DNA from 2 places in the Pseudomonas baltica genome. Region 2 is predicted to be linked to the other one. Evidence: predicted binding sites of a transcription regulator. Region 2 holds the regulator's gene; the other holds the start of a gene.
The links. Region 2 encodes sigma-54, which starts transcription at its own class of promoters, with help from an activator protein. Its sites were predicted from a motif close to ANTGGCATNNANNTTGCTNT; they were not measured.
Positions count from the first base shown of each region.

Region 1: REH34_RS07850 (CmpA/NrtA family ABC transporter substrate-binding protein) is a predicted target of sigma-54. The motif match lies at 3,163-3,182, and genes of this name have one in related genera.

Region 1 covers NZ_CP134771.1:1,786,081-1,793,330, forward strand. Annotated here, with positions in the region: gene REH34_RS07830 (S1-like domain-containing RNA-binding protein) at 1-298, opposite strand, end outside; gene REH34_RS07835 (hypothetical protein) at 461-649, shown strand; gene REH34_RS07840 (TorF family putative porin) at 909-1,634, shown strand; gene REH34_RS07845 (nitrate- and nitrite sensing domain-containing protein) at 1,738-3,015, shown strand; gene REH34_RS07850 (CmpA/NrtA family ABC transporter substrate-binding protein) at 3,313-4,644, shown strand; gene ntrB (nitrate ABC transporter permease) at 4,866-5,669, shown strand; gene REH34_RS07860 (ABC transporter ATP-binding protein) at 5,682-6,527, shown strand; gene REH34_RS07865 (mechanosensitive ion channel family protein) at 6,788-7,250, shown strand, end outside.
Region 2 covers NZ_CP134771.1:2,512,148-2,519,397, forward strand. Annotated here, with positions in the region: gene lptB (LPS export ABC transporter ATP-binding protein) at 1-638, shown strand, start outside; gene REH34_RS11105 (RNA polymerase factor sigma-54) at 821-2,314, shown strand; gene hpf (ribosome hibernation-promoting factor, HPF/YfiA family) at 2,392-2,703, shown strand; gene ptsN (PTS IIA-like nitrogen regulatory protein PtsN) at 2,715-3,179, shown strand; gene rapZ (RNase adapter RapZ) at 3,182-4,039, shown strand; gene REH34_RS11125 (HPr family phosphocarrier protein) at 4,056-4,328, shown strand; gene REH34_RS11130 (ZIP family metal transporter) at 4,367-5,260, opposite strand; gene REH34_RS11135 (superoxide dismutase) at 5,296-5,907, opposite strand; gene REH34_RS11140 (hypothetical protein) at 5,909-6,358, opposite strand; gene REH34_RS11145 (class II fumarate hydratase) at 6,401-7,250, opposite strand, start outside.

The DNA of each region.
Region 1 (7,250 bases), 730 kb from region 2:
GCAGGAGGTCCTTGGGCAGGCCCCAATCGAGGAACACGCCGATGCTGTTGATTTCCTTGACCTTGAGGCTGGCGAATTCGCCGACTTGAACCTTGGGCTTTTCGGTCGTGGCCAGCAGCTTGTCTTCGCTGTCGAGGTAGACGAACACGTTGAGCCAGTCCTCGACCTCCGAGGGCGTGTCCTTGGGAATGTACCGATTGGGCAGCAGGATTTCGCCATCGGCGCCTCCGTCCAGATACAGACCGAAGTCCGTGTGCTTAACCACTTGCAAACTGTTGTAACGCCCAATCAAAGCCATGCTCAAGATCCTCACTGCGAGGCCGGTATTCTACCCGAGATCGCTGCCGCATGCCTTGCCTGACGAACGGCAACCGTGGCATTCTGGTCCGTTGCGACATTCGGCCACCGGCCACTGGTTATTTCGTGTACAATGCCTGGCCAAGTTAATTTTCAAAGGTTAATGGCAGCCATGCGCGTAAAAGCATCCACCACCAAAGCGAAACCAGCTCCGGCCGTCGAGACCAGCGAGTCGATCAACGAACAGATCGCTGCGTTTCTGAACAAGGGCGGCGAGATCCAGCAGATCGCCAAAGGTGTGAGCGGCCAGACCTTCACCCCTTCGCGCCATATCAGCCTCGGCAAGAAGTAAGCTTAAAAGCACCCGAGCCTGAATCGAAGTCAGTGGGCAGCGCGAAACGCCCACGGCTTCAGGCGACAAACCGTCGCCCGCAACATCCTCTTTTTTGCGACTCGATGTCGCAGCCTGCCGAAAAATAGACGAGTGGCGCCCATCTGCGCAGTTCAGAGGGTATGCTTTGCACCGTCTAGCTCGGGCCTTTGCGCCCACCTTCACAGACCGCGCCGATCATTGCGCGGCACACTGCGTTCGGCACTACACGGAGTAAGACATGCTCAGAACCCGACTTGTTCTGACCGCCACGCTTCTGGCCATACCCTACGCCCATGGGCAGGTTGCCGAGCGCAATCTGGGTGACTTCGATCTCAAGATCGGCACCACGCCTACGCGCAGCATGGCGGCAGGCCTGGTTCAACCAGCCTCCGTTGGCACCTTGCACGGAGGCCTCGACCTGACTCACGACAGTGGCTTCTATGCGGGCCAGTGGTCACCCAGTGTCGGACTGACCAGTGACAGCACCCTGGAAATCGACTCGTATGCCGGTTTCAAGCACCCCTTCGACAAGAATCTGGGGATGGGCTATGAAGCGGGCATTATCCATTACAGCTATCCCCGTCTCGAGGCCACTGACAGCCATGAGTTCTACGCGGGCCTGAAAGTGCTCGACACACGCTTCGGCGCTGCCTTCAACGAAGCCGTCGACAGCCGTAACAGCACCCTTTTCGCGAGCCTGCACGGTTTACCGCTGCTGGATGTCGACATGAGCTTCAAGGTTACCAACCACCAGCTCGACTCCCCGTACATACTGGGCTCCGGTGGCCAGGTGGCCAGCTTCAATGATTGGTCGCTGCAGCTTTCCAAACCGTGGAAAGGCGTCAACCTGGACTTCATCTACAGCGATTCGAGCCTGCGTGGCGAAGATTGCTCGGCGTACTCGGGGCACAACCCGCAGTGTGAAGGGGTGTTCACGGTTCAGGCCGTCCGCGCGTTCTTTTGATGTGGGCGGATGGCTTCTTCGCCCCACTACATATTTGGCATCAAGCTGGTATAGGCTGTAACGAGCAGACACAGCCCTCCCACCTCGACACAAGACCGCCGCCATGCCCGACCGTCAGATGCCGCCCGCCCTGCGTTTCATGCTTGCCGCACGCCGAATCGAGCTGGAGGGCCTTGAAGGCCTTGCCGTCACCTGCGAGCTGGTCACGCGCATCAGCGAATTGATCCACGCCCTGCAACGCGAACGCGGCTATACCAATCTGTATCTGGCCCAGCTCAGCGATGCCCACCGGGTCTACCTCGATCACCTCAGCGACGACGCTCTGGAGATCGAGCGGGTGGTGCGCGAGCGCTTCGACAGCATGGATCTGGAATCCAACAGCGCCACCGATCGGGCCCGCCTGTTCAACCGGATCGCCCATGTGCTGCACGGCCTCGACGAGCTGCCCGGCCTGCGCCGGCGAATTCGCGACCAGATGCTGGAGCCTGGGGATGCCACAGTAGCGTTCACGCGCATGATCGGCGGCTTGCTGGCCGTGGTGTTCGAAGCCGCCGACACGGCCGCCGATCCGCTTATCACTCGGGTGCTGGTGGCCATGTTCAATTTCATGCAGGGCAAGGAACTGGCCGGTCAGGAACGCGCGTGCGGCGTAGGCGGCTTTTCCCAAGGGTTTTTCGACGCCCCACGGCGCGATCGAATGGAGCAACTCGCCCACAGCCAGGAGCGCTGCTTTGAAACCTTTCTCGATTTCGCCGATGACCGGGCCCGGGAAATGTGGTTCAACACAGCCACCGGCGACGTCAACGCCAAGCAGGCACGCATGCGCGCCATGGCGCTGCGCACCTCGGAAAAGGACAAGGTCTCGCCGGAGCTGTCCGAGCTCTGGTTCGACGTCTGCACCGAGCGCATGGATGCTTTCAAGGGTGTCGAAAATCATATTTCTACCTTGCTCCACAGCAGTTGCCACCGTGGCATCCAGCACGCCCGCGCCGACCTCGACAACCACCGCGAGCTGCTCAAACGCCTGGGCAGCCTGGAACGCCGCGACGAAGGCGAGTTCAGCAAACTGTTCAATGTCCACGCCAGCGACCTCGGCGGCAATGGTCATGACACCTTGGGCCCGCACCTCAGCCGCTCGGTGCTGGACCTGCTGCAAGCCCAGACCCAGCGCCTGGTCACTGCCACCGAGCAACTCGACGAGGCGCGCGAGGCACTGAACGAGCGGCGGGTGGTCGAGCGCGCGAAAAAACTGTTGATGGAGGAATATCAGGTCACTGAAAGCCAGGCCTACGTGCGCTTGCGCAAGACCGCCATGGAGCGCGGCGAGCGCCTGGTGGATGTCGCGCAGAATCTGCTCAATCTTGCCGCACGGCGGCGCTGAAGCGGCCCAGGGTTGCGCCGTTGAAGTGCAGCGTGCTCCTGCAGTGTGCGGCGCAAACCGGATCGATGGCTCGGCATCGCCCATGCTGGCGCCCTACAAACCCATGATTTAAAAGGTTTAGTTTCAGAGCATTCGTTCATCCTTCTCGCTGGCACACATTCTGCTTTGTGTTGATCAGGCCGCACGACACGGGCCTCTCAATCGAATACAGGACAACGGCGTCCATTCTTCTTGCGGCAGCATTGCCCATCAAGAGTGGTCGCCGTTTTTTTATGCGCGTCATTTGGGGAATCGACGATGGATGACACACCTTTCAGTGCAGCAGATGAACAACACGATGCCCCGCGGCGCACCTTTCTCAAGCAATCCCTCGGCGTACTCGGCGCTGGCGCAGCGCTGACCCTGCTGCCGGCGGGCCTGCAGTCGAACGTCTGGGCGGCCGGCAGCGATGCGCCGGAAACCACCAGGGCCAAGCTGGGCTTCATCGCACTCACCGACGCTGCGCCATTGTTCGTTGCCGATGAAAAGGGCCTGTTCGCCAAATACGGCATGACCGAAGTCGACATCCTCAAACAAACCTCCTGGGGCACCACCCGCGACAACCTGGTGCTCGGCTCGGCGGCCAATGGCATCGATGGCGCGCACCTGCTGACGCCCATGGCGTACCTGATGAGCACCGGCAAGATCACCACCAACAACCAGCCGGTGCCGATCTCCATCCTGGCGCGCCTCAACCTGGCCGGCCAGTGCATCTCCGTGGGCGAGGAGTACTCGGCGCTGAAACTGGGCACCGATTCGAGTCCCTTCAAGGCCGCCCTGCTGGCCAAGAAAGCCGCCGGCAAGACGGTCAACGCCGCAGTGACCTTTCCCGGTGGCAACCACGACCTGTGGATGCGCTACTGGCTCGCCGCCGGTGGGATCGACCCCAACAAGGACGTCGCCACCATCGTCGTACCGCCGCCGCAGATGGTCGCCAACATGAAGGTCGGCACCATGGATACCTTCTGCGTCTGCGAGCCATGGAACTCGCAGCTGGTCAACCAGAAGATCGGCTACACCGCCAATACCACCGGCGAGCTGTGGGACAAGCACCCGGAAAAAGCCTTCGCCCTGCGCTCGGACTATGTCGCCACCAACCCTAATGCCGCCAAGGCATTGCTCAAGGCCATCATGGAAGCGCAGATGTTCTGCGAAAAACCGGAGAACAAGGACGAGGTCGCGCAGATCTGCGCCAAGCGTCGCTGGATCAACGCACCGGTCGAAGACATCGCTTCGCGCATGAAGGGCACCTTCGCCTACGGCACCGGCAAGGTGGTAGAAAACAGCCCGTTCATGATGCGCTACTGGGATGACCACGCCTCCTATCCCTTCAAGAGCCACGACCTGTGGTTCCTCACCGAGAACCAGCGCTGGGGCTACCTGCCGCAGAACCTCGATACCCAGGCGCTGATCGACAAGGTCAACCGCGAGGACATCTGGCGCACGGCTGCCGGCGAATTGAACCTGTCCGCCGAGCTGATCCCGACCTCGACTTCCCGTGGCATCGAAACCTTTTTCGATGGCAAGCAGTTCGATCCACAAAACCCTAAGGCCTACCTCGACAGCCTGGCGATCAAGGCGTTGGTGTAACTCCCTGACATCTGCGGGGCCTCTGAGGGCCTCTTCGCGGGCAAGCCTCGCTCCCACAACGGCATGCATTGTGGGAGCAAGGCTTGCCCGCGAAGAGGCTCGCAATCCCAGCGCAAAATACCGTTATTCACGCATCCTTGGAGACGCCGATGAACGCTGATGCAAAACTACCCAAGGCCACCGCTCACGCGCTAGAGCCCAAACCGATTGTTCAGCGCCCGATGCCCGGCTGGCTCAAGCGCCTGCGCACGGCGTTGCTGCACAATGTCGTGCCACCCCTGGTGATCGCCGCCCTGCTGCTGTGTCTTTGGCAACTGCTGTGCAGCGGCAAGGGCTCGGCGTTGCCGCCACCGACCCAGGTGATCAAGGACACTTGGGAGCTGATCGTCAATCCATTCTTCAACAATGGCGGCAACGATGTCGGCATGGCCTGGCAACTGCTCGCCAGCCTCAAGCGCGTCGCCTACGGCTACCTGCTGGCAGTGGTCGCCGGCATCAGCCTGGGCGTGCTCGTCGGACAATCGAGCTGGGCCATGCGCGGCCTCGATCCGCTGTTCCAGATCCTGCGTACCGTGCCGCCGCTGGCCTGGTTGCCGCTGTCGCTGGCAGGCTTCAAGGACAGTCACCCGTCGGCCATCTTCGTGATTTTCATCACCGCCATCTGGCCGATCATCATCAATACCTCGGTGGGCGTGCGCAACATCCCCGACGACTACCGTAACGTCGCCAAGGTGCTGCGCCTCAATGGCATCGAGTACTTCGTCAAGATCATGCTGCCGGCCGCCGCGCCGTACATCTTCTCCGGGCTGCGCATCGGTGTGGGCCTGTCGTGGCTGGCGATCATCGCGGCCGAGATGCTGATCGGCGGCGTAGGCATCGGCTTTTTCATCTGGGATGCGTGGAACGCCTCGCGCATCAGCGACATCATCCTCGCGCTGTTCTACGTCGGTATCGTCGGCTTCTGCCTCGATCGCCTGGTCGCCCTCGTGGGCCAACTGGTCACCCGCGGCACGTCCGCCAGCTAAGGAGCACAGCCCATGGGCACACGTTATCTGAGCATCGAAAACGTCGACAAACATTTCGAGCGCGACGGGGTCAGCAGTCAGGTCCTGAGCGGCGTCAACCTGGACATCGAGCGCGGCGAATACATCTCCATCATCGGCCACTCGGGCTGTGGCAAATCGACGGTATTGAACATCGTCGCCGGGCTGCTGCAGGCCAGTAGCGGCGCAGTGATCCTCGATGGCCGCGAAGTGCATTCGCCCGGCCCGGATCGCAGCCTGGTGTTCCAGAACCACTCGCTGCTGCCGTGGCTGACGGTGTACGAAAACGTCTCGCTGGCGGTCAACAAGGTGTTCAAGTCGAGCAAGACCAAGGCCGAACGGCACGAATGGACGCTGTACAACCTGGAGATGGTCAGCATGGGCCATGCATTGCACAAGCGCCCGAGCGAGATTTCCGGCGGCATGAAGCAGCGCGTCGGCATTGCCCGCGCCATCGCCATGCAACCCAAGGTGCTACTGCTGGACGAGCCGTTCGGCGCCCTCGACGCCCTGACCCGCGCGCATCTGCAGGATGAAGTGATGCGGATTCAGGGCGAACTGCACAATACGGTAATGATGATCACCCACGATGTCGACGAGGCCGTGCTGCTGTCCGATCGCATCGTGATGATGACCAACGGCCCGGCGGCGACCATCGGCGAGATCCTCAGCATCGACCTGCCGCGCCCGCGCAACCGCATCGAGCTGGCGGACGATCCGCTGTATAACCAGTATCGTCATGCGGTGCTGAGCTTTTTGTATGAAAAGCAGCGCAAGGTGGAGGATGTCGGCGCTCGGCGTTCGGTTGCCCCAGCGGCCAAGGATCAGGCCCGGGCTTAAGTACGATACTGCAAGATTTGCAGTGGCGCGTCGGGCCTATTCGCGGGCAAGCCTTGCTCCCACTCTGCAAACAGTTGCATCGGCGTACCCCTGTGGGAGCAAAGCTTGCTCGCGAAGACGCCGGAGAATGCTGCGCAGGACCACAGCATGACTTCGGCTCTCAAACATACAGTCACACTCTTTGAGGCCTCGGCGCATGGCATCGACAACAAGGTCTGCGCTTTAATAGCCGCCCTATCGAGCGACGGCCTGCCACCAATATGGATTTTCAATCACTCTGGCTGCGCGCCCACCATCTCTGGGACGCGCTTGATCAACATCCTTGGCTGCACGCCACTCTGGGCCTCATCCTGCTGTTCGGTGTGGCCTTGGCGCTCGGCCGGGTCGCGCGCTATGTGATCATCCACGGCATCAAGCTGCTCAGCCGCCAACCGGCGCTGCATTGGCTCAGCGATTTTTTGCACAACAAGGTCTTCCACCGCCTGGCCCAGACGGTCCCCTCGCTGGTCGTGCAATTCGGGCTCAATCTGGTGCCGGAATTGACCGAAGTCGCCCGCCACTTCCTCGGCAACGGCGCCCTGGCCTTCACCATCCTGTTCCAGATGCTTGCCGTGGGCGCCCTGCTCAACGCCTTGCTGGACATCTACGCGCGCACCGAACATGCCCGCACCCGCTCCATCAAGGGCTATGTGCAACTGGCCAAAATGATCCTCTACATCTTCG
Region 2 (7,250 bases):
AGATCGTAGGCCTGCTGGGCCCCAACGGCGCGGGCAAGACCACGTGCTTCTACATGATCGTCGGCCTGGTTCAGGCCGACCAAGGGCGCGTGCTGATCGACGACCTCGACGTCAGCCACCAGCCCATGCACGGTCGCGCCAAGTCCGGTATCGGCTATCTGCCGCAGGAAGCTTCGATCTTTCGCAAGCTCTCGGTCGCCGACAACATCATGGCCATCCTCGAGACCCGCAAGGAGCTCGACGGCGATGCCCGGCGCAAGGAACTCGAAAGCCTCTTGCAGGAATTCCACATTACCCACATCCGTGACAACCTCGGCATGAGTCTGTCCGGCGGCGAACGCCGCCGCGTGGAGATTGCCCGGGCCCTGGCCACGGCGCCCAAGTTCATCCTGCTGGACGAACCCTTCGCGGGCGTGGACCCTATCTCGGTCGGCGACATCAAGCAGATCATCCACCACCTCAAGGCCAAGGGCATCGGCGTTCTGATCACCGACCACAACGTACGTGAGACGCTGGACATCTGCGAAACCGCATACATCGTCAGCGATGGGCAACTGATTGCCGAAGGCAACGCAGCCGCTATCATGGCCAATGAGCTGGTCAAGGAAGTGTACCTCGGGCACGAGTTCCGCCTGTAGAAGTCCCCGCGCCCGGAGCGTTTTCCGCGGTCCTCCAAACCTTTTGGTTTAAATTGGACAAACGCTCTAGGCAAACACTCGGGTTTCAGGCATATAATTTGCTTACGACATAAAGCCGGGCGCTTCGGCGCCTTGTAGTGGATGGCGCTCTGCGCCGGCGAATAAGGTGTTAAGCCCCAGCCATGAAACCATCGCTCGTCCTAAGAATGGGCCAGCAACTGACGATGACACCGCAGTTGCAACAGGCCATCCGCCTTCTCCAGCTATCGACTCTGGATCTCCAACAGGAAATCCAGGAAGCGCTGGAATCCAATCCTATGCTCGAACGCCAGGAGGAAGGTGACGACTTCGATAACAGCGATCCGCTGGCGGACAATATCGAGCAGAAAACCACGCCGGACATCCAGGAGCCCACGTTCGAGAGCAGCGCCCCTACCGTCGACAACCTCGAAGAAGGCGAATGGGGAGAGCGTATTCCCAACGAGCTGCCGGTCGATACCGCCTGGGAAGACATCTACCAAACCAGCGCCAGCAACCTGCCCAGCAATGACGATGACGAGTGGGACTTCACCACCCGTACCTCGGCTGGCGAGAGCCTGCAGAGCCATTTGCTCTGGCAATTGAACCTCGCGCCGATGTCGGATACCGATCGTTTGATCGCCGTGACCCTGATCGACTGCATCAACAACCAGGGCTACCTGGACGAGACCTTGCAGGAAGTCTGCGACTCGTTCGACCCGGAGCTCGATATCGAGCTCGACGAGGTTGAAGCCGTTCTCCACCGCATCCAGCAATTCGAGCCGTCCGGGATCGGCGCGCGCAACCTCAGCGAATGCCTGCTACTGCAATTGCGCCAGTTGCCCCCGCGCACTCGCTGGCTGGCGGAAGCGCAGCGCTTGGTCACTGACTTCATCGACATGCTCGGCAGCCGCGATTACAGCCAGCTGATGCGCCGCATGAAGCTCAAGGAAGACGAACTGCGCCAGGTCATCGAACTGGTCCAGAGCCTCAACCCACGCCCAGGCTCGCAGATCGAATCTTCCGAACCCGAATACGTGGTCCCTGACGTCATCGTGCGCAAGGACAACGAGCGCTGGCTGGTCGAGCTAAACCAGGAAAGCGTGCCGCGCCTGCGGGTCAACCCTCAGTACGCAGGCTTTGTCCGCCGCGCCGATACCAGCGCCGACAATACCTTCATGCGTAACCAGCTGCAGGAAGCCCGCTGGTTCATCAAGAGCCTGCAGAGCCGCAACGAGACCCTGATGAAGGTCGCCACGCAGATCGTCGAGCACCAACGCGGCTTCCTGGACTACGGCGACGAGGCCATGAAGCCGCTGGTCCTCCACGATATCGCCGAAGCGGTCGGCATGCACGAATCGACGATTTCACGGGTCACCACGCAGAAATACATGCACACGCCCCGCGGCATCTATGAATTGAAATACTTTTTTTCAAGCCATGTCAGCACCTCCGAAGGCGGTGAATGCTCGTCTACGGCGATTCGGGCAATCATCAAGAAACTGGTCGCAGCGGAAAATCAGAAAAAGCCATTGAGCGACAGCAAGATCGCTGGTTTACTGGAGGCACAAGGCATCCAGGTAGCACGTCGCACCGTCGCCAAGTATCGCGAGTCTTTGGGAATCGCTCCCTCCAGCGAACGCAAGCGGTTGATGTAGCGCCTGGATGCGCCACAGCGTTCCAGTGGCAGGCCTTCAGCCTGTCTCTTTATGCACTGGCAATAAGGAGAAGCGGTATGCAAGTCAACATCAGTGGACACCAACTGGATGTGACCGAGCCCATGCGCAGCTACGTAGGCGAAAAACTCGCCAAACTTGAGCGGCACGTCGGCAAGATTACCAACGTGCAGGTGATCATGGAGGTCGAGAAGCTGAAACAGAAAATCGAAGCCACCCTGCACGTCGCTGGCGCCAAGGATATCGTTGCCAATGCCGAACATGATGACATGTACGCTGCCATCGACCTGCTGACCGACAAGCTCGACCGACAATTGCTCAAGCATAAGGAAAAACAGCTAAGCCAGCTTCAAGGTGCTGCTGCTCGCTGATACCCCAACCCATGATCCGACTTGAAAATATCCTGACCCCTGGCCGTTCCCTCGTGAACGTGCTGGGGAGCAGTAAAAAAAACGCCATCGAAAAGATCGCCGATCTGATCGCTGAACAGGTGCCCGCGCTGCCTCAGCAGACCGTGTACGAAGCGTTGCTTGCCCGTGAAAAACTCGGCTCGACCGGTTTTGGCAACGGTATCGCCATCCCCCATTGCCGCCTGAAGGGTTGTGACGCGCCCATCAGTGCCCTGCTCCATTTGCAACACGCCATAGATTTCGATGCAATCGACGGCGAGCCGGTGGATCTGTTGTTCGTGTTGTTGGTGCCCGAGGCTGCCACCGACGCACACCTCGAATTGCTCCGCCAGATCGCCAGCATGCTCGATCGAAAGGAAGTTCGTGACAACCTACGCAAGGCCAGCAGTAGCGAGGCCCTGTACCAAGTCGTGTTGGACGCCCAGAACGGTCAGTAATCATGCGTTTGATCATCGTCAGCGGTCGCTCCGGCTCCGGCAAGAGCACAGCCCTGGATGTACTGGAAGACAACGGCTTCTACTGCATCGATAATCTGCCGGCCGGCTTGCTGCCCGAGCTGGCGGAGCGCGCACTGATCCATACCGAACTGGCCCAGCCACTGGTAGCCGTCTCCATCGATGCCCGCAATCTGCCCAGCCATCTGAGCCGCTTCCCGGAGCTGCTCGATGAAGTCCGCGGCCGTCATATCCAGTGCGACGTGCTTTATCTGGATGCCGACGAAGAGACACTGCTCAAACGCTTTTCCGAAACTCGCCGGCGACACCCGCTGAGCAGCGCCAATCGCTCCCTCGCCGAAGCCATTCGTGTCGAAAGCGATCTGCTGGGGCCGATTGCAGACCTCTCCGACCTCAAGATCAACACCACCAGCCTCAACCTCTATCAGCTGCGCGACATCATCAAACTGCGGCTGCTGGACAAACCCGAAGCGGGCACGGCTTTCCTGTTCGAGTCCTTCGGGTTCAAACGCGGAATGCCGGTTGACGCCGACGTGGTCTTTGACGTGCGCTGCCTGCCCAACCCCTACTGGAAGCCCGAATTGCGCGAGCAATCGGGGCTGGATCAACCGGTGGCCGACTACCTGGCCGCTCAGCCGGATGTCGAAGAGATGTTCCAGGACATCTCCGGCTACCTGCTCAAATGGCTGCCGCGCTTTGCCGCCAGCAACCGTGCTTACGTGACGATCGCCATCGGCTGCACCGGCGGGCACCATCGTTCGGTATATCTCACCGAACGCTTGGGCAAGCTGCTGCAACCTGCCCTCAAGAATGTCCAGGTCCGCCACCGCGACCTCAGCTGAAAGGACCCACCCCGCGATGCCCGCTCTTGAAATCACCATTATCAACAAGCTTGGCTTGCATGCCCGCGCGGCCGCCAAGTTCGTCGGCGTCGCCGGCCGTTTTCCCTGTCAGGTCCGTGTCGGCCGCACCCCTGAGACCATGGTCGATGGTAAAAGCATCATGGCCGTGATGATGCTGGCAGCCGGCAAAGGCACACAGATCCACCTGAGCACCGAGGGTGAGCAGGAGCAGGACGCTCTGGATGGATTGGTGAAACTGATAAACGACAAGTTCGACGAAGGCGAATAATACCGTGCCCACACAGGATTGATTTGCGCCCTTCCCCGCTAACCCAAAGCGGTATCCATCAGCATCATCAGGCAGAACCCTACGCACAGGCCTGCGCTGGCCAGTCGATGGTGGCCGTTGGCCCGGGATTCGGGGATGATTTCCTGGGTCACCACCAACAACATGGCCCCCGCAGCGAAGGCAAGCCCGAGCGGCAGCAGAACCTCCCCCAAACGCACCAACCAGGCACAGAGCACCGCCGCCACTGGCTCCACCAGCCCGGACGCGGCGCCAATCAGAAACGCCTTGAACCGCGACATCCCCGCCCCGGCCAGCACCAGCGCAATGACCAAGCCTTCCGGCACATCCTGCAGTGCAATGCCCATGGCCAGGCTGTTGGCGTCCGGCATGGCACCGCCCGCCGATACACCAACGGCCATCCCTTCAGGAATATTGTGAGCGACGATGGCGATCACGAAAACCCAGATACGCGCAGGGATGTGCGGGTGGGCTGGGTCACCCACCAGTAACTCTGGCCCAGGAGCTGACACTTTGCGGTCCAGCAAGAACAGGCAAAACGCCCCGAACATGATGCCGAAGCTGATCAAGCCTCCCGCCCCCCAACGCCCAAGACCGATGCTTTGCGCTGCATCGATACCGGGCATGACCAGCGAGAACGCCGTTGCAGCCAGCATGACACCGGCGCCGAAACCCAACAGGCAATCGGCGATCGCCACGGGCATACTGCGAATCACCAATACCGGAACAGCGCCCAGCGCCGTACCCAAGGCACAGATCGCTCCGCCTTCGAGGGCCCGCATCATCGGTGGATCAAGGTCGACCCAGGCCAATGCCGTGCCCACCAGCGCCGCCATGCCGATCAACAACAGCAGGGCACCCAAAGTCAGGCGAGACATACGCCCACCGCTGATCGACAGACTATCAGAACGCATAAAAGGCCTTGGGCAGAGTCATACAAAGGCGATGATCAGGCCACGGCAGCCTGGTAACGGCGCTCGACTTCGGCCCAGTTGATCACGCTGTAAAACGCCGAGATGTATTCCGGGCGGCGGTTCTGATACTTCAGGTAATAGGCGTGTTCCCAGACGTCCAAACCGAGGATCGGCGTATTGCCGTGCATCAGCGGGCTGTCCTGGTTGCCGCTGCTTTCGACCACCAGTTTTTTCTCCGGGGTGACGCTCAGCCACGCCCAACCGCTACCGAAGCGCGACACGGCGGCCTTGGTGAATGCGTCCTTGAAGGCGTCGAAACCACCCAGCTGCTCGTCGATGGCCTTGGCCACCGGCCCCGTCGGTGTACCACCGGCATCAGGCGCCATGACGGTCCAGAACAACGAGTGATTAGCGTGGCCGCCACCGTGGTTGGTCACCACGCCCTGGAGTTTTTCCGGCAGCTGCTTGACCGCGCCCACCAGCTTCTCGACTGGCCACTCGGCGTATTCGGTGCCTTCGATCGCTGCGTTGATGTTGGTGATGTAGGTCTGATGGTGCTTGGTGTGGTGGATTTCCATGGTCTTGGCATCGAGATGCGGTTCCAGGGCATCGTAAGCGTAAGGCAATGCAGGCAAGGTGTAAGCCATGTCAATGAACTCCATATCGGTGGGTCGCAGCGCCGACGGCAGCGCTTTCGACAGATTGCACGCCGCTGTAGAGCAGGCGTGAGGTGCGGGGGTATTCGCCGTATTCGCCGATGAAGGCCAGCAATTCGGCGTAGGTCTTACCACTGTGACGCAGGGCCGCCTGACGAAGTTCAGGTTTTAGCCGCGGATCCTGGGCCGCCTGCAACAGCCGCTGATGAATGGCGCATAGGTACTCGGCACTCTCCTCCGGCTGGTTCAGGCGCAAATGCAGATCGGCCAGGTTGTGGTGGGAGATCACACACGCGGCCACCGCCTCGTCCGGCTCGGGCCATCGTTCGAAGAGCACTTGTGCCCAGGCCAGCGCCTGCAGGTAATGCTCGCGGGCGTCGACCAGCTCGTCCTTGTTGAAACACTCGTTGGCCCGTTCGATGGTGCGTTTCCAGTGCTGCATGGTGAGTCTCCCAGGCGTAGCGATGATCAGGCGCGAGCGCTGTCAGATACCGCCCGCCGTCAGCTTTTCGGGATCCAGCAAGGCTTCCAGCTGGCTGCGTTGCAGATCGGTATTTTCCAGCGCGACATCAATGATCGGACGCCCCTGCTTGTAGGCCAGCTTGGCGATCTCGGCGGCCTTCTGGTAGCCGATGATCGGGTTAAGCGCCGTGACCAGGATCGGGTTGCGCGACAACGCCTCCTTGAGCTTGGCGTCGTTGACGCGGAAAGTGGCAATCGCCTTGTCGGCCAGCAGCCGCGAGCTATTGGCCATCAACTCGATGCTGCTCAGCAGGTTTTGAGCGATGATCGGCAGCATCACGTTGAGCTCGAAATTCCCCGACTGTCCGGCCACGGTGATGGTGGCGTCGTTGCCGATGACCTGTGCCGCGACCATCGCGGTGGCTTCCGGGATCACCGGATTGACCTTGCCGGGCATGATCGAAGAGCCAGGCTGCAAGCCTTCGAGCTCGATCTCGCCGAGGCCGGCCAGCGGCCCGGAGTTCATCCAGCGCAGGTCGTTGGCGATTTTCATCAGCGACACCGCAGTACCCTTGAGCTGCCCCGACACCGCCACGGCGGTGTCCTGAGAGCCGATGAGCGCGAACAGGTTCTTGCCCGGCACGAACTGCACACGGGTCAGCGCGCTGAGGTGGCTGCTGAAGCGCAAGGCGAATTCCGGATGCGCATTGATCCCCGTGCCCACAGCAGTGCCGCCCTGGGCCAGGGATTGCAGGGCTGGCAGCTGCGCTTGCAGGTGGACGATATTGGCCTTGAGTTGCGCGGCCCAGCCGTTGAGGACCTGGCTCATGCGGACCGGCATGGCGTCCATCAAATGGGTGCGGCCGGTCTTG